2 regions of the Massilia sp. CFBP9026 genome follow, and region 2 is predicted to be linked to the other one. Evidence: predicted binding sites of a transcription regulator. Region 2 holds the regulator's gene; the other holds the start of a gene.

Region 1 (11,599 bases), on a different contig from region 2:
CGGCCTGGAAGCCGCAGGAGCCGAGCAGGCTCGCGAGCGCGGCGCGCAGCGGGGCGTCGTCGTCGACGATGAAGACCGTCGGCGCGCTTTTTTCCGCATTCAGGTCTGCACTCATGCCGGCGCCCCCGTCACGGCGTTCATCGTATCCTCCACCTTCGCTGCGGCGCACGGCAGCGTGAACGCCAGGGTCGCCCCCGGTCCGGCCTGCGCCACGGCGCGAATGCTGCCGCCGTGCGCCTCGACGATCGAGCGGCAGATCGCCAGGCCCATGCCCATGCCGTCGGCCTTGGTGGTATAGAAGGCCTCGAACAGGCGGCCGGCCTGGAGTTCGCTCAGGCCCGGACCGCTGTCGGCCACCTCGATCTCGACCTGGCCGCCGTCCAGCCGCGTGGACAACACGATGCGTTGCTGGCGCCGCAGCCACTCCGGCGCCGCGCCGTCGATCGCCTGCATCGCGTTCATCAGGAGGTTGATCACCACCTGCTGCAGCTGGACCGCGTCCCCTTCGACCGGCGGCAGGCCCGGCGCCAGGTTCAGCAGGAGCACGATGCGGTGGTTGCTCAGTTCGCGCTGGACCAGGGCCGCGGTATCGCGCAGCAGGGTATTGACGTCGAGCGGCAGGCGCTGGGCCTCGCCCTTGCGCGCCAGCGCGCGGATACGCTTGATCACTTCGCTGGCGCGGCAGGTGTCGGCCAGGATCCGGTCGAGCGCCAGGCGCGCTTCCAGCAGGTCGGGCTCGGGACGGTTCAGCCAGCGCAGGCAGGCGTTGCCGTTGGTGGACACCGCCGCCAGCGGCTGGTTGACTTCGTGCGCGATCGAGGCCGCCAGCTCGCCCAGGGTGGTGACGCGGGTCGCGTGCGCCAGCTGGGCCTGGGTACGGTGCAGGGTCTCGGCCGCCTCGTGGGCGGCGCTGACGTCCATCAGCGCGCCCAGGTATTCGAACTTGCCGTCGCGGTCCGCCGCCAGGCGCGCGATCATGTGCACGTGCTTGACCGCGCCGTCCGGCATGCGCAGGCGGTGGCGCAGCTCGATCGTCGCCTCGCCGCGGTCGGACTGGGCGATGACGTCCTCCAGCAGCGGCAAGTCGTCGGGATGGGTGCGTTCGCGCACCAGCGCCTGCGTGGGCGTGACGTCGAGTCCGACGCCGTAGATGCGCGCGGCTTCTTCCGACCAGTGCATCGCGCCGCCCGGGGCCTGGAAGCGGAAGCTGCTGGTGCGGCTGATGCGCTGGGTGCTGGCGAGGAAGGCCTCGGACAGGCGCAGCGACTCCGAACGCTGGCGCAGTGCATCGGTGGCCGCCATGCCGGCCAGGGCCAGCACCGTGGTGATCGCGATCGCGGCGACGCTGACCAGGCAGCGCGCCATCGGGCTGGACACCACCTCGTGGTGGGTGAGGGCGAAGGCGCCCACCGTCAGCGTCGCGCAGGCGACGCCGGTAAGCAGTACGCCGCGGCGCGACCAGACGCTGGTGGCGCACAGCACTACCACCACGTACAGCACCGCGATGGCGATGTCGAGCGCCGTGAAGGCGTCGACCGCGAAGATCGCGAGCGTGAGCAGCACCACCCCGGCGGCGCGCAGGTTCGAATCCGGTGACTGGAACATGTCCTCTTTCTTTTGTTATAGGCGGCGCTTGCCGCATCCCTTGTCCTGGTCTTTCGACCAACTGGAGTATATGGCAAGTAACCGTCTGGCGGGAGTGGGCCGGCATTAAACCTAGGTATAGCTAGCCGATACCAACATCGCATGGTGGGGCCGGGCTTGCCTGCATATCATCAGTCTCATGAGCGGTCCCACGCACCGTTCCGGGCCCCGACGCGGCCCGCAACCTGAGAAGGATAATGAATAATGAAATGGTTCCAGGACTTGAAAATCGCCACCAAGATCATGCTGGCCGTCGCCGCGATGGCGGCGCTGATGGTATTGCTGGCCGCCTTCGGCGTGGCCCAGATGGGCAAGCTGCACGCGGCGGTGGGCGAGATGCAGCACAAATGGCAGCCCAGCGTGAGCGGGATCCTGCAGATCAAGGGTTCCCTTCTGCGCTACCGCACCTACGAGGTGCAGCACGTGCTGTCCGACGGCGACGCCGACCATGTCTATTACGAGTCCGAAATGGCGCGCCAGATGGCCACCCTGCGTTCGCAGCTCGACACCTACCGCGGCCTGGCGCTCCCCGGCGCCGAAGGCGACACGCTGGTGCAGTTCGAGGCGTCGCTGAAGACCTACCAGGACGCCGCGGGCCAGGTGACGGCGCTGTCGCGGGCCGGCGACAAGGCCGCGGCGCGTACGCTGCTGCGGGGCGAATCGCGGCGCCATAATTTCCGCAGTACCGACCTGGTGAACCGGCTGGTCGACCTCGACGAGGCGGGCAGCGCGGCCGCCGCGGCGCAGGCCGAGACGGTCTATCGCCAGGCCCACGCGCGGATCGTCGCTCTGCTGGTGGGCGCGGTGATCGTCGGCGGCCTGCTGGCGTACTGGATCGCGCGCCAGATCGCGGCGCCGCTGCAGGAAGCGGTGGCGATCGCCGGACGCGTGGCCCAGGGCCGGCTCGACGGCGAGATCGTCGCCCGCGGCAACGACGAAACGGGCCAGCTGCTGGTGGCGCTGGCCCGCATGCATGCGCGGCTGGAGGATATGGTGCGCCAGATCCGCGCCGGCGCGGTGCACGTCGAGCGGGTGGCGGGCGACATCGTGGCGGGCAGCCGCGAGCTGGCCCAGCGCGCCAGCACCCAGGCGGCGACGCTGGAGGAAACCGCGGCCACGATGGAAGAGATGAGCGCCACGGTCGCCAACAACGCGGCCAATGCGCTGCGCGCCAGCGAGCTGGCCGCCAGCGGCGCGCGCGCCGCGGTCGACGGTGCCGGCGCAATGGCGGAAGTGGGCGCCACCATGGATAGCATCAGCGAATCGGCCCAGCGCATGTCGGGCATCGTGGCCGTGATCGACGAGATCGCGTTCCAGACCAATCTGCTGTCGCTGAACGCGGCGGTCGAGGCGGCGCGCGCCGGCGAGAGCGGGCGTGGTTTCGCCGTGGTGGCCGGTGAGGTGCGCCACCTGGCCAACCGCAGCGCCGCTTCGGCGCGCGAGATCCGCCAATTGATCGAGGAAGCGCTGGCGCGGGTGCAGGCCGGGGCCCGGGTGGCGGGCGACGCCGGCGCGGCGGTCAAGGAGGTCGCGACCGGCGCCGGCCAGGTGGCGGCCATCATGGCCGAGATCAGCGCCGCCTCGCGCGAGCAGAGCACCGGCGTCGAGCAACTGAGCCGCTCGCTGGTGTCGATCGACGAGGCCACGCGCCACGACGCCGACCTGGCCGGCCATTCGCTTGCCGCGACCGCGGAACTGGAACGGCAGGCGGTCGGCTTGGGTCGCCTGGTCGCGGCCTTCCGCCTGGCTCCAGCCACAAGCGCCCCGGCGCTGGAGGGGGATCGTCGCGGTGCGCGCAGGCTGGCTGCGCCACAACCGGCATGACGGCGCCACACTCACCGTGGCGGGAGGCCGCCATGCGTCCGAGTGAATACCTGCGGATCGCACTGATGGCCGCCGCGGTCATGCTGGTCGCGTGCGGATCGACCGCGATCATCGTCCATACGCCCTGGCCGCAACTGGCGATCCTCACTTGATGGGGTCGCAATCGCGCGGCATTGTCGGCTATCATGCCGGGTGCGTGAGGGACGAGGCGGTCGGTCCCTCTGCACAGCGCCCCATTGTCACTACAGTCCTTACAGGAGCACCTATGAAGAACACCATGATCCTGGCCGCGACCATCGCCGCCGCCGCCGCGATGCCCGCAGCCCACGCCAGCGCCGACCTGGCCAAGGCCAAGGCCTGCATGGCCTGCCACACCGTCGCCTCCAAGCTGGTCGGCCCGTCCTACAAGGATGTCGCGACCAAGTACGCGAAGGACGCCGGAGCGGAGGCGCGCCTGGCATTGAAGATCCAGAAGGGCAGCAGCGGCACCTGGGGCCCGATTCCGATGCCGGCCAATCCGCAGGTCAGCGATGCCGAGGCGCAGACGCTGGCCAAGTGGATCCTGGCACAGAAATGATTCATCGGCGGCGCCGCCCGGCGCCGCCGCTTCCGCGCCACTGGCGCGGTCCTTGCATACGGGCGAGGCACCTGAACGACAGGACCCGCCCATGTTCCTCCCGAACGACGTCATCGAGTATCTTGATGCTCCCGGCCGTCCGCTCCGCATCCTGTGGATCGACCCGGCCGGCGCCCAGGTCTATTTTTATGCGCTTGGCATTCCGGGAGCCGTGCCCCGGACGGCGTCCTTGCGCGTCTTGTACGCGGCGGTACGGGAGCGGCGCGCGCGCCTGCTGCGGCCCGATCCCTGGCGCGCCGTCAGCCCCGCGGGCGCCCCGTCCGATAGCCAGCGCCGCCGTCAACTGAAGGCCTGGAACGTGGTGCGCACGCTGCACCAGGACCTCCCGGCGCTGTACCTGCCGCGCGAGCGCGCCGCCATGGTGGCGGCATGCAGCGCCGCGCATGGCATCGCTCCCGCCAACATCATGCGTTACCTGCGCCGCTACTGGGAACGGGGCCAGACCACCGACGCGCTGCTGCCGGATTACGCCAACTCAGGCGCGCGCGGCAAGACGCGCATGACGAGTGCTGGCGTCAAGCGTGGTCGGCCGCGCAAGGACGCGGCGCCGGGCGCCAACATCGACGATGCGCTGCGTGCGCTGTTCCGCGACGCGGTGGCGCGCTACGCGGCGACGCACCGCCGTTTCTCGCCGGCCGCGGCCTACCGCCAGATGCTGGCCGAGCACTTCGTCGATGCCGCGCCCGGAGCCATCCCGAGCTACGGCCAGTTCAGCTACTGGATCGTGCGCGACGGCTTGCTGCCGCCCGCAGCGGTGCGTTGATTATTTCCCCAGCCCAATAAGGTGCGTCGTGACGCCACGGCGGTGCACGGCCGCGTCGGCGGACCTTGGCGGGTCGCATGCCGCCCACCGCCCGGGCCGCTGCGCTGCTGCTATCGGTGGATCTGAATAATGTTTGCGCCGCCATCATTCAAATTTCGCCAGACTTTTCTGTACATACGAGTGTGAACTGACGGCGCCGAATTCCGTATGCATAGATTGACTTACAGCCTTCTTACATTCGGATCATTGATAAATAATCTTTATTTTGTCCGGATTTTATAGCGCGAAATCCTCGCCTTGATGGCATGGCGATTGCTCTGAGGCCACCTGTTTGAGTCCTTTGTATTGACATGTGGAGGTGTGGATGAGCGCTGTGAAATCGCCGCTGACCCGGCGTGCTTTCCTGTACCGCGCGGCCGCCGTCGGCGGCTCGGCGCTGTTGTTGAAGTCGATGAATGCGTGGGGCATGGGCATCGCCTCGAAGGTGACGGCGCCGCCGCCGCTCACGGGCAGCGGCAAGGGCAAGAAGGTCGCCATCCTCGGCGCCGGGCTGGCTGGCCTCTGCGCGGCCTACGAGCTCCGCAAGCTGGGCTACCGGGTGCAGGTGCTCGAGGCGCGCCCCTACGCCGGCGGGCGCTGCCAGACGGCGCGCCGGGGTTTCAGGCTGCGCGAGCTCGGTGGCGAGGAACAGCTGTGCCGCTTCGACCGCGGCCACTACATCAACCACGGACCGTGGCGCATCCCGCTCGACCACCAGTCGACCCTGCATTACGCCCGCGAATTCGCGGTGCCGCTCGAGGTGATGGTGAACGAGAACGACCACGCCTGGGTCTATCTTGAGGAAGGCGGACCATTGTCGAAGCGGCGCCTGCGCGGGGCGCAGATCAAGGCCGACATGCGCGGCCACGTCGCCGAACTGCTGGCCAAGTCGGTCCAGTCGCGCCAGCTCGACGTGCGATTGAGCAGCGAGGACCAGATGCTGCTGCTCGACTACCTGGCGCGCGAAGGCGCCCTCGGCGCGGGCGACCTGGCCTACAAGGGCCGCAGCGGGCGTGGCTTCGCCACCAATCCGGGCGCCGGCCTGGTGCCGGGCGCCGGCACGCCGTCCGACCCGCTGGCCTTCGGCGACCTGCTCGCGGCCAGGGTGGGCAAGGTGTACAGCGCGGTGCAAGAATTTCCGATGCACGCGACCATGTTCCAGCCGGTGGGCGGCATGGACCGCATCCCGCAGGCCTTCGCCGCCCGCCTGGGCGACACGATCCGCTACGGGGCCGAGGTGCGGCGTATCCGCCAGGACGCCGCCGGCGTCACCATCGACCTGCACGACACCGCCAGCGGCCAGGCCTCGAGCGTGAAGGCCGATTATTGCCTGTGCACCTTGCCGCTATCGGTGCTGCGCATGATCGACACCGATTTCTCGCCCGGCTTCAAGGCGGCGCTCAAGGCCGTGCCCTATGCCCCGGTCGGCAAGATCGGCCTGCAGATGGGGCGCCGCTTCTGGGAAGAGGACGACCATATCTACGGCGGCCACGTCCTCACCGATCTCAAGGGCATCAACACGATCTCGCTGCCGTCGAGCGGCTGGCAGCAGCGCAAGGGTGTGGTGCTCGGCTACTACAACTACGCGCTCGACGCCATCGAAGTCAGTGCGCTGTCGCCGGCGCAGCGGGCCGAATTCGCGCTGGCCGCCGGCGAAAAAATCTTCCCCGCCTATCGCAGCGCCTACGAGAACGCGTTCTCGGTGGCCTGGCACCGCGTGCAGTACAGCCTGGGTGGCTGGGCCGAATGGAACGAGGCGGCGCGCCGCGACGCCTATCCGCTGCTGCTCGAGGGCGAGGGCAGGGTGCAGCTCGCCGGCGAACACCTGAGTTATCTCACCGGCTGGCAGGCCGGGGCCATCGAATCGGCCTGGCAGCAGATCGAACGGCTGCACCGGAGGGCGAGCGCATGAAGCCCATTTTCACGCGTTTGGCGCTGGCTGCCTGGCTGTGCGCGGGTGCGGCCTTGGCCCAGACGGCGCCAGTAGCCGCCGACGGCAAGACCCTGTTCGCGAAGAATTGCGCGGCCTGCCACCAGGCCGACGGACGCGGCATCCCCGGCGCCTTCCCGGCGCTGGCCGGCAGCGCGCTGGCGATTGGCGCCCCGGCCGAGGCGACCGAGGTGCTGCTCAAGGGCCGCGGCGGCATGCCCGACTTCAGCGGCAGCCTCGATGACGCCGACATCGCAGCCGTACTGAGCTATGTCCGCGCCAGCTGGGGCAACCGCGCCGCGCCGGTCGGGGACGCCGAGGTCGGCGCGCTGCGCACTGCCCTGCAACTGCCGCCGGCCAGCCGTAACCGTTTCGGCAACAAGCATTGAACCGTTTTCTTCCAACCACCATGAAAGGCCTGCTGATGAAGATTGTCGACCGCCGTCCCGCCATACGACTCGCCGCCTCGCTGCTCCTGCTGCCCCTGCTGTTGCCGGTCGCGGCCAGCGCCCAGGACATCGTGCGCCACAAGATCCCGAACTCCGATTTCCCGATCGCCCAGGCAGTGAGCGTGCCGCCCAACGCCACCATTCACTTCATCAGCGGCCAGGTGCCGCCGGTCGTGCACAAGGAGCGCGATCCGAACTCGATCGCGGCCTTCGGCGACACCCGCACCCAGACGGTCGGCGTCCTGCAGCGCATCCGCGACATCCTGCAGGGAATGGGCCTGGGCATGGGCGACGTGGTCAAGATGCAGGTGTTCCTGGTGGGCGACCCGGAGCACGGCGGCCGCGCCGACGTCACCGGCTTCATGGCCGGCTATACCCAGTTCTTCGGCGGCGCCCAGCCCAATCTGCCGGCGCGCGCGGTGATGCAGGTGGCGGCCCTGAGCAATCCGGGCTGGCTGGTGGAGATCGAGGTGGTCGCCGCGAAGAAGTAGGCAAGCAAAACGCAAGAAGCAAGCAGGGCTGTTCTCGTCCAACAATTCCAACTAGGGGAAACACATGGTCAAAGGCTTTCTTCATACCGGCATCGCCGGCCTGCTCACCTGCGGCATCTGCGCCCACGCCGCCGCCGAACCCGGCCCGGACGCCGGGCGCGACGAGGACAATGCGCCCGCCAGCGCCGCGGCGCCGGCGCCTGATGCCGCCGCGCAGGGCGTCGCCAACAGCGGCGTGGTGATCGTCACCGGCACCCGGGCCGCGGGCCTCACGGTCGAGAACAGCGCCTCGCCGATCCAGGTGCTGGACGCGGCCTCGCTGGGCCGCACGGGCCAGCCCGACCTGATCCAGGCGCTGTCGCAGAACCTGCCTTCGCTGAATGCCCAGGCCTTCGGCAGCGATATGGCGAACATGACGCTGTCGGCGCGGCTGCGCGGCCTGAGTCCGAACAATACGCTGGTGCTGGTCAACGGCAAGCGGCGTCACGGCACCGCCAACCTGGCGGTGCTGGGCGGCCCTTACCAGGGCGGCGCGGCGGCCGACCTGAACTACATTCCGGTGGCGGCGATCGACCGCATCGAGGTGCTGCAGGACGGTGCCGCGGCGCAATACGGCACCGACGCCATCGCCGGCGTGATCAACATCATCCTCAAGTCGAACAGCCGCGGCGGCACCGCCAACGTCAACGGCGGCGGCTATATGGACGGCGGCGGCCATACCGGCGATGGCATGGCCAATATCGGCCTGACCCCGTTCGCCGACGCCTTCCTGAGCCTGACCGCCGAGACCAAATACCACGGCTTCTCGGAGCGCGGCGGCATCGATCCGCGCGTGGTGGACCCGGCCACCATGGCCGAGATGCCTTCCCTGGTCAACGCACCCGGCTACCCCTACCTGAACAAGATCCAGGGCGACGCCCAGTACCGCCAGCACATCGCCGCCGCCAATTTCGGGGTCGACTTCAACAGCGATACCTCGCTGTACAGCTTCGCGACCTATGGCAAGAAGGAAGCGCGCGCCTGGGAGAACTACCGCATGCCGAACCGGCTGCCGCAGATCTATCCCTTCGGCTTCAGCCCGCAAGAGACCTTCGACGAGGAAGACTATGCCTTCACCCTCGGCATCAAGGGCCGGCTGTTCGGCACCTGGAACTGGGACCTGTCGAGCACCTACGGCAAGGACGTGGCCAAGCTCGGGGTGGCCAACTCGGCCAATATCTCGCTGTACACCGACACCGGCGCCACGCCGCTCGAGTTCGATGCCGGCGAGTTCCGCGCCAGCCAGTGGGCCAATAACTTCGACCTGAGCCGCGAATTCGACGTCGGCTGGGCCTCGCCGCTGACCTTGGCCCTGGGCCTCGAGCACCGCCGCGACACCTACGAGATCGTCGCCGGCGATGCGGCCTCACGCTACAAGGAGGGCTCGCAGTCGTACCCGGGCTTCTCGCTCACCGATGCCGGCAGCCATGACCGCAACAACAAGGCCGCCTACGTCAACCTGGCGGTCCAGCCGCTGCCCGGCTGGACGGTGGACATCGCCGGCCGCTACGAGCGCTTCAGCGACTTCGGCAACGCCAAGGTCGGCAAGCTGACCAGCCGCTACGACTTCTCGCCGGCGGTGGCGCTGCGCGCGACCTACAGCAACGGCTTCCGCGCGCCGACCCTGGCCGAGTCGTATTACTCGGCCACCAACGTCTCGCCGCGCAGCGCCTTCGTGCAGCTGGCGCCGAATTCACCGGGCGCGCGGCTGGTGGGCATCGATGGCCTCAAGCCCGAAGCCTCGACCAATATCAGCGCCGGCCTGGTGCTCAACCCGAGACCCGGCCTGGCGATCACGCTCGACGCCTACCAGATCACGATCCGCGACCGCATCGTCGGCAGCGGCGCGCTGTACGGCTCCGGCGGCGCGGTCAATGCGCCGGCGGTGACGGCGGCCATCCTCGCCAACGGCAATGTGCTCGACCCGACCGTGGTCCAGACCGGGATCAACATCTTCTCCAACGCGGTCAATACGCGCAGCCGGGGCATGGAGGCGGTGGCCACCATGACCAGCAACTACGGCAGCTACGGGCGGGTCGACTGGTCGGCGGCGGCCAACTACAACCATGTGGAGGTCATCAAGATCAACCAGGCGCCGCCCCAGCTGCAACCGCAGACCCTGCTCGACGAGACCGCGATCTCGCACCTGGAGACCGCCTCGCCGCGCATGCGGGTGAACCTGGGCGCGCTGTGGAAGGTGGGCGCCTGGACCGTCAACCTGCGCGAGAACTACTTCGGCAAATCGTCGGAGCAGTTCTCGTCGGACGGCTCGATCTACTACGAGAACACGATCAAGCACAAGCTGCTGACCGATCTCGAGGTGAGCTACCAGTTCAGCAAGGCGTGGACCCTGTCGCTGGGCGCCAACAACCTGTTCAACGAGTACCCGGACATGGTCAACCCTTTAGTGCTGGCGGAGCAGCGCGCCAACCTGGACAATGGCGCGGTGACGATCTACCCGGCCTTCTCTCCCTTCGGCATCAACGGCGGCTATTACTATGCCCGCGCCAGTCTGAAGTTCTGATGAGGGAGAGACCCTGCGGGTGGCAGCGTCGCGGCCGCCCGCAGGGCTTCGAGGGTATGTTCGAAAATCTCGATGATAGGACGCTAAATTACCCGTTTTTCAAGTCCTCGTGGCGCGAGCATAATGACTCCATCGCATCGAACGCAAGACAGATCGACCGGCGGATTCCCCGCCCTGGCGATCGAGCGCTTCGATGATCACCACCACGAAAGGATGACACCATGTTGAACGTACGTAAAAGCAATGAACGCGGCGGCGCAAGCTTTGGCTGGCTGGACTCGAAGCACACCTTTTCCTTCGGCCACTACCACGATCCGAAGCACATGGGCTTCGGTCCGCTGCGCGTCATCAACGAGGACAAGGTGCAACCAGGCCGCGGTTTCGATTCGCACGGCCACCGCGACATGGAGATCATCTCCTATGTGCTCGACGGCGCGCTGGAGCACAAGGACAGCATGGGCAACGGTTCGGTGCTGCGCTACGGCGACGTGCAGATCATGAGCGCGGGTTCCGGTGTGGTGCACAGCGAGTACAACCACTCGAAAACCGAGGGCGTGCACTTCCTGCAAATCTGGATCATGCCGAACGTGGGCGGCGCCGAGCCACGCTACGAGGAAAAGCACTTCGACGCGGCCGACAAGACCGGCAAGCTGCGCCTGATCGGGTCGCCCGACGGCCGCGAAGGTTCGGTCTCGATCCGCCAGGATGCCGCCCTGTATGCGACCATCCTCGATGGCGAGGACGAGGTCAAACTTACTCTGGGCGCCGGCCGCCAGGCATATGTCCACGTGGTGCGTGGCCAGGTGACGGTCAATGGCATCGCCCTGGAAGGCGGCGACGCGCTGAAGGTCACGGGTGAAGAAGCCGTGACCCTGGCCCAGGCCGCCGGCGCCGAAGTGTTATTGTTCGACCTGCCACAGTAAGCAAGCATCAGGAGCCATGTAGAACGCCGTCCCGCCAGCGGGGCGGCGCCACGATCACCACGATAACAGGAGACGACCATGCAAGTGACGACCACCCGCGGCAACGATAAGCTTCAATACAAGATCAGGATCGGCAAGCACTGCTTGACCACCGATGCGCCGGAAGCCTTCGGCGGCGACGACAGCGGCCCCGAACCGCACGATCTGCTGGCCGCGTCCCTGGCCGCCTGCACCGCGCTGACCGTGACGATGTACGCGAAGCGCAAAGGCATGCAACTCGACGACGTGCGGGTCGCCATCGACCACGGCCAGCAGGACGGCGCCTACGAGCTGCGC
Region 2 (11,599 bases):
GAAGGCCCGATGTTCACACCCCGTCGCTACGATGTCACGCAAAAATGGATATGCATGGAAACGTTTATGCAAGATGCCTGAGCGGATGCGCGTGCTCCGGCCACACCGGTTCGAAGAAGCGCGCCACCATCCCGGGCGTGACCTGGTCGAGCGATGGCGGATTCCATTGCGGCGCATTGTCCTTGTCGATTACCAGTGCGCGTATGCCTTCCAGCACTTCGCCATGCTCGAAATTGTGGCGCACCAGCGAGCGTTCCATGCGCAGGCAGTCGGCCACGTCGAGCGCGGCGCCGCGCGCCAGCAGTTCGTGGGTCACGCACATCAACAGGGGCGAACGCTGGCGCATGGCGGCCAGCGCCTTGTGTGCGAACGGTGTTGCGTCGCCTTCGAGCGATCCCATGATCGCGGCGACCGACGCCGCGCCGAAATGCGCATCGATGCTCTTGCGCCGGACCTGCAATTCGCTTGCCCCCGCCATTGCAGCAAACGGCGCCGCGAAGGCGCGGATCGCCGCCGGCAGCCCGGCGCCTTGCGTCGACGCGATCAATGCCTTCAGGTCAGGCAACTCGGCGCTTGGCACGAACACGTCGGCCAGGCCGATATACAGCGCGTCGGCGGCGCCGATCGTCAGTCCGGTCAGGCCCAGGTAGTTGCCCAGCTGTCTCGGCGCATGCGACAGGAAGTGGCTGCCGCCGACGTCGGGGAACAGGCCGATGTTCACCTCGGGCATGGCCATCCTGGTACGCTCGGTCACGATGCGCAGCCCGCAATCCGGGCCGCCCTGGGCGATGCCCATGCCGCCGCCCATCACGACGCCATCCATGATGGCGATATAGGGCTTCGGATAGAAATGGATCAGGTGGTTCAGCGCGTATTCTTCGGTGAAGAAATCCTCGAGCAGCGCGCTGCCGCCCATCGGCGACGCATGGCCGACCTCATGGAAGAAGCGGATGTCGCCGCCCGCGCACAAGGCCTTCTCGCTGCTGCTGGTCAGTACGACCGCCTCGACCTGCCCGTCATGCTCCCAGGCGCGCAGCACGTCGGTCAGCGCGCGCACCATCTCGAGCGACAGCGAATTGAGCGCCTTTGGGCGGTCCAGGGTGATGATGCCGGTGCGGTTGGCGATGCGGGTCAGGACGTGGTCGGTCATGGCGTGATCCGTAATGGAAAGACATGCATTTTACCGAACACATAGATGCGCGTAGTACCGGGGAGGCTGGATGCAAAAAGGGCGTCCCCTCAGACGCCCTTAGCTAGTGTGAGCCCTGCGCCTGATCAGGCGACAGCAGCGTCTTCGCCGTCGATTTCCGGCATGCGTTTGATCGAAGTACGGCTATGGTCTTTCAGTTGCTGCTTGTGTTTGAGGATCTGTCGGTCCAGCTTATCCATCAGCGTATCGATCGCGGCGTACAGGTCTTGTGCAACGCTTGCCACGTGCAGGGTCTTTCCCGACACCTGGACGTTGATCTCTGCTTTCTGCCTTTTTTCTTTTTCAGTGAGGTTGTCGACGGCCAGGAAGACGTGGGTGTCGATCACCTGGTCGAAATGGCGAATGATGCGCTCGAGCTTATTCTGAACGTATTCACGGATGGCGGGGGTTACTTCGAGATGATGGCCACTGATTGTGAGGTTCATACACACTCCTTTGAAAATGTTGCACCGTGTGGACCGCACCAACGCGACAAGGCACGACGGGTGTGGACGGCGCAGTTACAAGGACTTGCGGAGGCTTACAGGGGGTATCTTGAGGGCTTCACGGTATTTTGCAACCGTGCGGCGCGCGATGACCATGCCTTGTTCCCCGAGCATCTCCGCGATCTTGCTATCGGATAAAGGGTTCCTAGGGTCTTCTGCTCCTGTCAATTGTGCGATGAGCGCACGGATTGCCGTCGAGGATGCTTCGCCTCCCGCCTCGGTGGCAACGTGGCTGCCGAAGAAATACTTCAACTCAAACATGCCGTGCGGGGTCAGCATGTATTTCTGGGTTGTGACACGAGAAATTGTGCTCTCGTGTAGGCCTAGTGTATCAGCTATCTCACGTAAAACAAGGGGCCGCATGGCAACCGCGCCATGGGAGAAAAAATTGCGCTGGCGCTCGACGATGGCCTCCGCCACACGCAGGATGGTGTCGAAACGCTGGCGCATATTCTTGATGAGCCACTTCGCTTCCTGCATCTGCGCGCCCATCTGCGCCTCGCTCTTGCCCTGCTTGAGCAGGCTGGCGTACAGGCTGTTGACGCGCAGGCGCGGCATCACGTCGGGGTTCAGGGTGACCGCCCAGCCGCTCTTGGAACGGCGCACGATCACGTCCGGCACCACATAGTCCGACACGTTCGAAGCGAACGCCGCGCCCGGGTGCGGATTGCATTGGCGCACCACGGCCTGCACCTCGCGCAAGTCTTCGTCGTCGCAGTCGAGCGCTTTTTTCAGCTTGCTGTATTCGCGCTGGGCGAACCAGCTCAGGTAACCCTCGACGATCTTGAGGGCCATGCGGCGCGTGACCATCGGCACACCCGGCATGCGCCGGATCTGCAGCGCCAGGCACTCGGCCGCGCTGCGCGCGCCGACGCCCACCGGGTCCATGCTCTGCACCAGCGCCAGCGCGCAGCGCAGCTCGTCGATCTCGATATCGAGCTCTTCGGGCAACCGCGCGTGGATCTCGTCGAGCGGTTCCTCGATGTAGCCGTTGTCGTCCAGCGCATCGATCACCAGCTCGGCCAGCGCACGGTCGCGCGCCGACAGGGTGGCTTCGCGCACCTGTTCCATCAGGTGTTCGCGCAGGGTGATGGCGCAGGCTTCCAGTTGCGGGCGGCCGTCCTCGTCCTCGCCGCCGCTGCCGGAAGACGGCGCACCGCCCTCGCTCCAGTCGGCATCAACGCGATCGTTGTCGGCGCCGCCCTCGAAACCTTCGCCATCCTGCGCCGGCGCACCCTCGCCCTCGGCCTGCTGGCCGGGCGCCGGCGGCGCTTCGCCGCTGGCGGGTGCATTGTTGATCGCGCCATCGGCCAGCAAACGCACCGACCGGTCGAGCGGATCGTCGAGCCGCTCGAGCAAGGGGTTATCGCCCAGTATCTGCTCGATCTCCTGGTGCAGCTCGAGCGTCGACAGTTGCAGCAACCGGATCGACTGCTGCAGTTGCGGCGTAAGCGCGAGGTGCTGCGAAGTGCGGAGTTGCAGGGACTGTTTCATCTAGGCGTCGCTCACATGCGGAAGTGTTCACCCAAGTACACGCGGCGCACCGACTCGTCCGCGATGATGTCGTCAGGGCGGCCGGAGGCAAGCACCGCGCCCTGGTTGATGATGTAGGCGCGGTCGCAGATGCCAAGCGTCTCGCGCACGTTGTGGTCGGTGATCAGGACACCGATCTGGCGCTCCTTCAGGAAGCGCACGATGCGCTGGATCTCGATCACGGCGATCGGGTCGACGCCGGCGAACGGTTCGTCGAGCAGCACGAAGCGCGGATTGGTCGCCAGCGCGCGCGCGATCTCCACGCGGCGGCGTTCGCCTCCCGACAGCGACAGCGCCGGATTCTCGCGCAGCTTCTCGATCTGCAGGTCGGCCAGCAGGGTGTCGAGGCGCTCGTTGATCTGGTCTTTCGACAGCGGCTTGCCGTTGTCCTTCTGCAGCTCGAGCACGGCGCGGATGTTCTCTTCGACCGTCAGCTTGCGGAATACCGAGGCCTCCTGCGGCAGGTAGGACAGGCCCAATACGGCGCGGCGGTGGATCGGCAGGCTGGTGATGTCGGTGCCGTTGATGTCGATCGAGCCGGCGTCCGACGGCACCAGGCCGACGATCATGTAGAACGAGGTCGTCTTGCCGGCGCCGTTCGGGCCCAGCAAGCCGACCACTTCACCGCATTCGACCTGCAGCGACACGTCGCGCACCACCAGGCGCTTGCCATAGCTTTTCTGCAGGCCCTTGACGACCAGGGTGCTGCAATCGCCCAGCTCCATCGGGATTGCCGTCATTGCGCTCCTCCGGCTGGGGTGCGCTTGGGCGAGAGGATCAGGGTGCCGCGACCGCCGCCAACCTTGCTCTGGCCGCTGACGTCGTTGCGCACGGTGGCCACTTCCTTGCGGCTGTCATACGAGATGAAAGGGCCGGTGACCTGGTTGCTCAGTTGATCGTTTTCCAGTTCCTTGATCAGGGCATTCGAGTACAGGCGCACCAGCTCGGCGCGCTCGTCGTACTCGATGCGCTCGGCCTGGCCCTCGACCCACAGGTTGGGACCGCCGTCGCGCTTCTGGCGGAACGTGGTGAGCTTGCCGTTGTTGGCGGTGAGCGTTACCGTCATATAGCCTTCGGGCGTTTCCCTGACCACGGCGCGGTCGGCCTTGAGCAACAGCGTACCGCGGGTAAGGATCACGTTACCAGTAAGGGTACGCACGCCGTTGACCCCGTCGAGATCGGCGGAATCGTATTCGACCTGCGCGGGCTTGAGCGAGTCGGCACGTTCGGCGGCTGCCGTCAGCGACAGCAGGGAAAGGAGTACGGCGGCAAATAATTTTTTCATGATAGGGAATGCTGGTCCTGGGTTATCACACGGTGCAGGGCTTACTGGCGCGGGCGTGGCGGATAGATTATCTGGCCTCGGCTGGACATGTGCACTTGCTGGGTGGCGTTGTTGGCGACCATGCCGGTGCCTTTCACGCTCGATGCCCCAAGCTGCAGGTCAACCGGGAGGTCGGTCTTGACGATCTCTTCGTCGGGTAGCACGGTCAGCGCCTGGCTACGCAAGTGCAAGGACTCGCTCTGCGCGGTCTTCGGGCGCTGCAGGTCGACGTCGCCCATCAGTTCGACCCGGTGCTCTTCGTGGAACACCTGGGCGTTCCTGGCGACCACCGTCATTGGCGGGCGGCCCGGCTCGACGCCGCGCAGCAGCGGCTGGTCGACATGCGAGACGTCGCCGCGCGGGATGTGGGCCAGGTGCTTGCCCGACAATACATAGCTCGGCTGGCCATTCTCGGTCATGCGCACGAACGAGAAATTCTCGACGATGTAGTCCGGTTCGTCCGGCGGCCCGCCCAGCTGGGCGTCGATGTCGGAGGCCTGCATCAGTTGCAGCAGCCAGAAGCTGCCGAAGGCGAAGAAGACGCCGATCACGATCATCGCCAGGAGATTCCAGCGATGCGCGGTACGCTTGTTTTGGACGATGGTGGCCATGGTGCGTGACCTCAGGCGAAGTACGGCGCGAGCGCCTGGTCATAGGTGCCCTGGGCGCGCATCACGAGATCGCACACCTCGCGCACCGCGCCGCGGCCGCCGCCATTCTTGGTGACGTAGTGCGCGCGGTGCTGCACCTCTGGATGGCCGGACGGCACCGCGACGGCGAAGCCGACGCGCGCGAACAGCGGCAGGTCGATCACGTCGTCGCCGATGTAGCCGCACTGCTCGGCGGTGAAGCCGGTGGCCTCGAGCAGCTTGGCGAAGCCGATGCGCTTGTCGTGGATGCCCTGGTGGACGTGCGAGATGCCCAGATCGGCCGCGCGCTTGACGACGATCGGCGACAGGCGCGCGCTGATGATCGCGGTCTGCACGCCGGTCTTGTTCAACAGCTGGATGCCCAGGCCGTCGAGCACGTTGAAGGTCTTGGTGACTTCGCCGTCGGGACCATAGGTCAGGCTGCCGTCGGTCAGCACGCCGTCGACGTCGAAGATCATGACCTTGATGCGGGCCGCGCGTTCCATATGGGCCAGCGGGGTAATGGCGGGAATGAATTCACTCATCAAATCACCTTGGCGCGGGTCAGGTCGTGGATGTGCAGCGCGCCGACCAGGCGGTCGTCTTCATCGACCACCAGCATCTGGTTGATGCGGAATTCTTCCATCACGGCGACGGCGTCGACCGCCAGCTGCTCGGGGCGCACGCGGCGCGGGTTGGCGTGCATCACGTCGCGGATCTGGATGTCCGAGAAGTCGTGCATGCGCTCGATCACGCGGCGCAAGTCGCCGTCGGTGAACACGCCGACCGGACGGCCTTCGGCGTCGACGATGGCGGTCATGCCGAGGCCCTTGCGGGTGACTTCGAGCAGCGCTTCGACCAGCGAAGTTTCGGGGCGCACGCTCGGCACCGCGTCGCCGCTGCGCATCACGTCGCGCACATGGGTCAGGAGGCGCCGGCCCAGCGCGCCGCCCGGATGCGACAGCGCGAAGTCTTGTTCACGGAAGCCGCGCGCGTCGAGCAGCGCCACGGCCAGCGCATCGCCCATGGCGAGGGTGACGGTGGTGCTGGTGGTCGGCGCCAGGTTGAGCGGGCAGGCTTCCTTGTCCACCGCGATGTTCAGGTGCACGTCGGCCAGCTTGGCCAGGCGCGAGGCTGGTTTACCGGTCATGGCGATCACGCGTGCGCCAAGACGCTTGACGGCCGGCAGGATGTCCAGGATCTCTGACGATTCGCCCGAATTGGAAATCGCGATCAAGACGTCATTTTTGGTGACCATGCCCAGGTCGCCGTGCGCGGCTTCGCCCGGGTGCATGAAGAAGGCCGGGGTGCCGGTGGACGCCAGGGTGGCGGCGATCTTGCGGCCGATGTGGCCCGACTTGCCCATCCCGGACACGACCACGCGGCCGTCGCAGGCCATGATCAGCTGCGCGGCGCTCACGAAACTGTCGTCGTCGCCCAGGCGCGCCTGCAGCGCGCGGATGGCGTCCGCTTCGATCGACAGCGTTTCGCGGCCCAGGTCCAGGACGCGCCGGGCCAGGGTTTCGTCAAAACTTTTCGGCATTATTTTTTCATCGGTTACACTCATTTTGGCAGTATAAACGAATTGGGAAAGCAAAAAACTTGCCAGTCGTAACAAACGATAACAAGCGACCGCCGCACCACACCTGGCTAGTGCCATAAGATCAACACTTTTGCTGTTTATCCCAGCTTCGCACCAATGCATTCCGGCCTCGAACTCACCCTCCTCCTTCTGGGCTGCGCCGTCCTGGGCGTGGTCGTCTTCCGTAGCCTGCAACTGCCGCCGATGCTCGGCTACCTCGCCGTCGGCGTCCTGATCGGCCCCCATGCCCTGGCCCTGGCCGAAGACAGTCCCACCACCCATGCGCTGGGCGAGTTCGGGGTGGTGTTCCTGATGTTCTCGATCGGCCTGGAGTTCTCGCTCGGGCAGCTGCGCTCGATGCGGCGCATCGTGTTCGGGCTGGGCCTGGCCCAGGTGGTGTCGACGATCGCGGCCGCCATGGGGATCGGACTGCTGGCAGCCTGGCTCCTGCCCGGCATTGCCCTCGGCTGGCAGGCCGCCTTCGCGCTGGGCGGCGCGCTGGCGATGTCCTCGACCGCCATCGTCGTCAAGCTGCTCACCGAGCGGCTCGAACTCGAAAGCGAGCATGGGCGGCGCACCGTCGGCATTTTGCTGTTCCAGGACCTGGCGGTGGTGCCGCTCTTGATCATGATTCCGGCGCTGGCGCGCGATCCGGAAGACCTGGCGATCACGCTCGGGGTGGAAGCGGTCAAGGCGGCGCTGGTGCTGGCCCTGCTGCTGTTCTTCGGCCAGAAGCTGATGGGACGCTGGTTCACGATCGTCGCCAAGCGCCGCTCGCAAGAGCTGTTCATGCTCAACCTGTTGCTGGTGACGCTGGGCGCGGCCTGGATCACCGAGCAGGCAGGCCTGTCGCTGGCCCTCGGCGCCTTCGTGGCCGGCATGCTGATCTCCGAGACACCTTACAAGTACCAGGTGGAAGAAGACATCAAGCCGTTCCGCGACGTGCTGCTCGGGCTGTTCTTCATCACGATCGGCATGCTGCTCGACCTGCGGATGGTGATCGAACACTGGTGGCTGGTGCTGCTCCTGCTTGCGCTGGTGGTGCTGCTAAAATTCGGCTTGATCGCCCTGCTCGCCCGCGCCTTCGGGGCGCCATCCGGCACGGCACTGCGCACCGGCCTGGCGCTGGCCCAGGCGGGCGAGTTCAGCTTCGTGCTGCTCAATCACGCCTCCAGCTCGAAGCTGGTGGATTCCTACGTGATGCAGCTGGTGCTGGCCTCGATGGTGCTGTCGATGCTCGTCGCGCCCTTCCTCATCGCCAGTATGGACCGTATCGTGCTGAAGTTGGCGGCCAACGAATGGATGACGCAGTCGCTGCAGCTGACCCAGCTGGCGACGCGCGCCATGAAGACGCAAGACCACGTGATCATCGCCGGCTTCGGGCGCAACGGCCAGAGCCTGGCGGCCCTGCTGAAAGAAGAATCGCTGCCGTGGCATGCGCTCGACCTCGATCCGGAGCGGGTACAAGAGGCGCAGTCGGCCGGCGCCGCGGTCTCGTATGGCGACGCGGCGCGGCGCGAGAGCCTGGTCGCGGCCGGCATCGGCCGCGCCAAGGCGCTGGTGATCACCTTCGCCGACACACACCACGCGCTAAAGGTGCTGCACTTGGTGCACGAGCTGGCGCCGGCGCTGCCGGTGATCGTGCGCAGCTACGACGATCGCGATACCGAGGTGCTCAAGGCGGCCGGCGCCACCGAGGTGGTGCCCGAGGCGCTGGAGAGCAGCCTGATGCTGGCCTCGCACGCACTGGTGACGCTGGGCGTGCCGCTCAGGCGCGTGGTGCACCGGGTGCAGGCGGCGCGCGACGACCGGTATGCCAGCCTGCGCGGCTACTTCCACGGGGCCGGCGACAGCGGCGCCAGTCTCGAGCCGGGGCAGGTGCGGCTGCATTCGGTGCGGCTGCATGCGCAGGCCGGTGCGGTCGGCAAGAGCGTGGCGCAGCTGCGGCTGGCTGATGTGGCGGCCGAGGTGACGGCATTGCGGCGCGGCGGCGAAGATGTCGAGCCGGGGCCAGAGGTGGTGCTGGCGGCGGGCGATGTGGTGGTGGTGCGCGGGGATGGAGAGGCGGTCAGCCGGGCCGAGGACAGGTTGTTGTGATCCTGGCAGGCGGTCGTGTGGGAAATCACGCGGCTCGAGCACGTCGTTCCCGCGCAGGCGGGAACCCAAGTTCTGCAAATGCCGTCGAGACGCCAGCAAACTTGGGTCCCCGCCTTCGCGGGGACGACTGGGTTTAGCTTAACGTGTACGATTACGCGAAGGTGACGACCTTGTTGCGGCCACCGGCCTTAGCCTGGTACAGCGCCGCGTCGGCCGATGCTACAAGTTCCTGCGCGACTCCTTCGATCGCGTTGTCGCGAGCGAAATCCGATAGCGCTGCGACCCCGATCGACACCGTCACGTCGACCCGCTCGCCGCCGCCCAGGCTCACCGGCTCGGCGGCTACGCTGGCGCGGATGCGCTGGGCGACCATGCTCGCGCTTTCGAGGTCGGCGTCGATCAGCAGCACCACGAATTCTTCACCGCCGAAGCGGCCCAGCGCATCGGACATGCGCAGCTCGGCCTTGATGCGGCCGCAGACCTCGCGCAGCACGTCGTCGCCGCCCTGGTGGCCGACGGTGTCATTGACGCGCTTGAAGTGGTCGATGTCGATGTACATGCAGGAGAGGCGATAGCCCTGGCGCCGCGCGCGCGCGATTTCTTCGAGCAGGCGGCGGTCCATGTAGCGGCGGTTGTAGACGCCGGTGAGCGAATCGGTGAGGCCGATGTATTTCAGCATTTCGTTGCTGATCACGTTTTCGAGGCAGATCGCGATGATCGAGCCCATGTGCTCGACGAAGTCGGTGCCCAGGTTCGGCGTGAAGCGGGCCGGGTCGGCGCTGCCCAGGTTCAGGCTGCCGATCAGGCGCGTATTGCGCAGCAGCGGCACCAGGGCCACGCTCTGCAGGCCGGCGGGCGGATGCGGGAACACGGCGCAGTGCTGCGACGGCGCATACGGGCCCAGGATCGGACGCGGACGGCGCTCGGGCGACATGTCGAAGCCGAGTTCGACCGCATGCTCGCAGAACATCAGGTTGGGGAACTGCTCGAAATCGACGCCCAGGCGGTGCATGACGGTATAGATGTCGGCATCCGGGTCGACCAGCGACAGGGTGACGGTGTCCAGTTCCGAGATCACCGGCAGCGTGCGGAAGATCGTGCCGACCAGCTCAGGAAAGCTGCCGGCGCCCACGATCTGCAGGTCGAAGGCCTGGTGGCGGCACATGATTTCGTGGTTGCGCTCGGCCTGCTCGAGCAGGTACGCCATGCGCGCGCGCAAGGTCTCGTTTTCCGCCATTAGTTCTCGCGTCGACGCGCTCGGCTCATGCATGGAGCATTCCTTTCAGCAATAACCGTAACATTACGCCATCCACTCTTGCTTGGATATGAAAAACCGCCTGTCGGCATCGCGGAAGATGCGGGAATAGGCGATTTTGCGACACTGTTGCGGTGCCGCCGGCTTCGACCTGCCGTCGTACTTACCGTTGCACTTACCGTCGTACTTAGAAAGCAAGCTCGGCGTTTAGTTCCTGGCCCACGCGCAAAATGCGGCCGATGCCGTCCTCGACGATGACGTTCATGCCCAGCGTGACGGCGCCGTCCATACGGGCGTTGGCGCGGTAGGTTTGCAGGATGTCGAGCGGGTCGGGGCCGGGGATGCCGGTGGCTTGGTCGACCGACGGAATCGGGCAGCGGGCGCAGGGTTTGACCGGGCGCAGTTTGATTTCATCAAAGGAGAACTCGGCCACGAAGTCTTCTTCGAAGGCGTCGATGCCGTCCACAACCATATTGGGACGGAAGCGGTTCATGGGCAGCGCGGCGCGGCCGGCTTGCGTCAACTTGCCGTTCAGGTCATCGAGCGAGGACTGGCCGATCAAGAGGATCGGGTAGCCGTCCGAGAAACGGGCCGCGGCGGGCAAGCCGCCAGTCCATGGGCTGATCTTGGGTCGCACGACGTCGGGGCGGAAGCGCACCAAGCGGCATGGGGCGCCAACAGCGTTGGCGAACCAGGCGGAGGCATCGTCGCCGCAGTCGGCGGCCAGGACGTGGTCGTCCCAGATGAGCACTTCGATCGCCGGCGCGTCGAGGTCGTGCGCCAGCGGCAGGCGGATCGGAGACAGGCCGGGCGCCTCGACCACCAGTGCATCGCCTTCGACGCGCGGCGCGATGGTCGCCATACGCGGGTATTCGCGCTGGGTCAGGAACAGGCCCTCTCTCGTCACCACCATCCATTCGCGGTCGTGCACGCCGTTTGCCGACAGGCCGTCGAGGGCGAGCGTGGCTTCAGGCACGGACAGGCCGGTACAGGATTTGATCGGATAAAGGAGGAGTTCAGTGACGGTGGCCATGCTGTGATCGGGATGGTAAGAAGCCAACAGTATGGCAGCATTCGGCGCCGCTGGCACGATCCCGAAGGGCGGATTCGATGGAATCCGCCCTGCCCCTGCTAGCCCTCGACCGTCTCGCGGCTGCGCTCCACCAGATACGTCGCCAGCAGGCCGGACGGCAGCGCCGTGCGGCTGGCATCGAACACCTTGCGGTTGCCGATGACGATGAAGCTGTCCCTGGCGCGCGATACCGCGACGTTGAGCATGTTGGGCTTCTGGTCGAAGAAGGCGGCGCCATTGAAACCCTCGCCATAGGTCGGCGAGAACAGCACGATGGCGCGTTCGGCGCCCTGCAGCGCATGCACGGTGCCGACGGTCAGGCGGCTGTCCTTGCGCAGCAGGTCCGGCATCTCCCGGCGCAAGCGCCGTTCGATGGCGCCTGCCTGCGCCGCGAACGGGGTCACGATGCCCA

Evidence for each region. The regulator sigma-54, encoded in region 2, starts transcription at its own class of promoters, with help from an activator protein. The targets are predictions, from matches to a motif close to TGGCANGNAANCTGCTTT.
Region 1: the regulator sigma-54 is predicted to act here: its motif matches at 5,170-5,187, upstream of SOM28_RS03940 (flavin monoamine oxidase family protein).

What each region holds. Positions count from the first base shown of each region.
Region 1 covers NZ_JAXCWH010000001.1:965,101-976,699, forward strand. Annotated here, with positions in the region: gene SOM28_RS03915 (response regulator transcription factor) at 1-115, opposite strand, end outside; gene SOM28_RS03920 (ATP-binding protein) at 112-1,605, opposite strand; gene SOM28_RS03925 (methyl-accepting chemotaxis protein) at 1,849-3,468, shown strand; gene SOM28_RS03930 (c-type cytochrome) at 3,734-4,045, shown strand; gene SOM28_RS03935 (hypothetical protein) at 4,137-4,868, shown strand; gene SOM28_RS03940 (flavin monoamine oxidase family protein) at 5,233-6,819, shown strand; gene SOM28_RS03945 (c-type cytochrome) at 6,816-7,226, shown strand; gene SOM28_RS03950 (RidA family protein) at 7,247-7,777, shown strand; gene SOM28_RS03955 (TonB-dependent receptor plug domain-containing protein) at 7,842-10,340, shown strand; gene SOM28_RS03960 (pirin family protein) at 10,562-11,263, shown strand; gene SOM28_RS03965 (OsmC family protein) at 11,342-11,599, shown strand, end outside.
Region 2 covers NZ_JAXCWH010000012.1:18,741-30,339, forward strand. Annotated here, with positions in the region: gene SOM28_RS23415 (enoyl-CoA hydratase/isomerase family protein) at 65-1,150, opposite strand; gene hpf (ribosome hibernation-promoting factor, HPF/YfiA family) at 1,276-1,635, opposite strand; gene SOM28_RS23425 (RNA polymerase factor sigma-54) at 1,711-3,189, opposite strand; gene lptB (LPS export ABC transporter ATP-binding protein) at 3,201-3,953, opposite strand; gene lptA (lipopolysaccharide transport periplasmic protein LptA) at 3,965-4,513, opposite strand; gene lptC (LPS export ABC transporter periplasmic protein LptC) at 4,555-5,163, opposite strand; gene SOM28_RS23445 (KdsC family phosphatase) at 5,175-5,726, opposite strand; gene SOM28_RS23450 (KpsF/GutQ family sugar-phosphate isomerase) at 5,726-6,748, opposite strand; gene SOM28_RS23455 (monovalent cation:proton antiporter family protein) at 6,881-8,860, shown strand; gene SOM28_RS23460 (GGDEF domain-containing protein) at 9,012-10,130, opposite strand; gene SOM28_RS23465 (MOSC domain-containing protein) at 10,303-11,148, opposite strand; gene SOM28_RS23470 (DEAD/DEAH box helicase) at 11,247-11,599, opposite strand, start outside.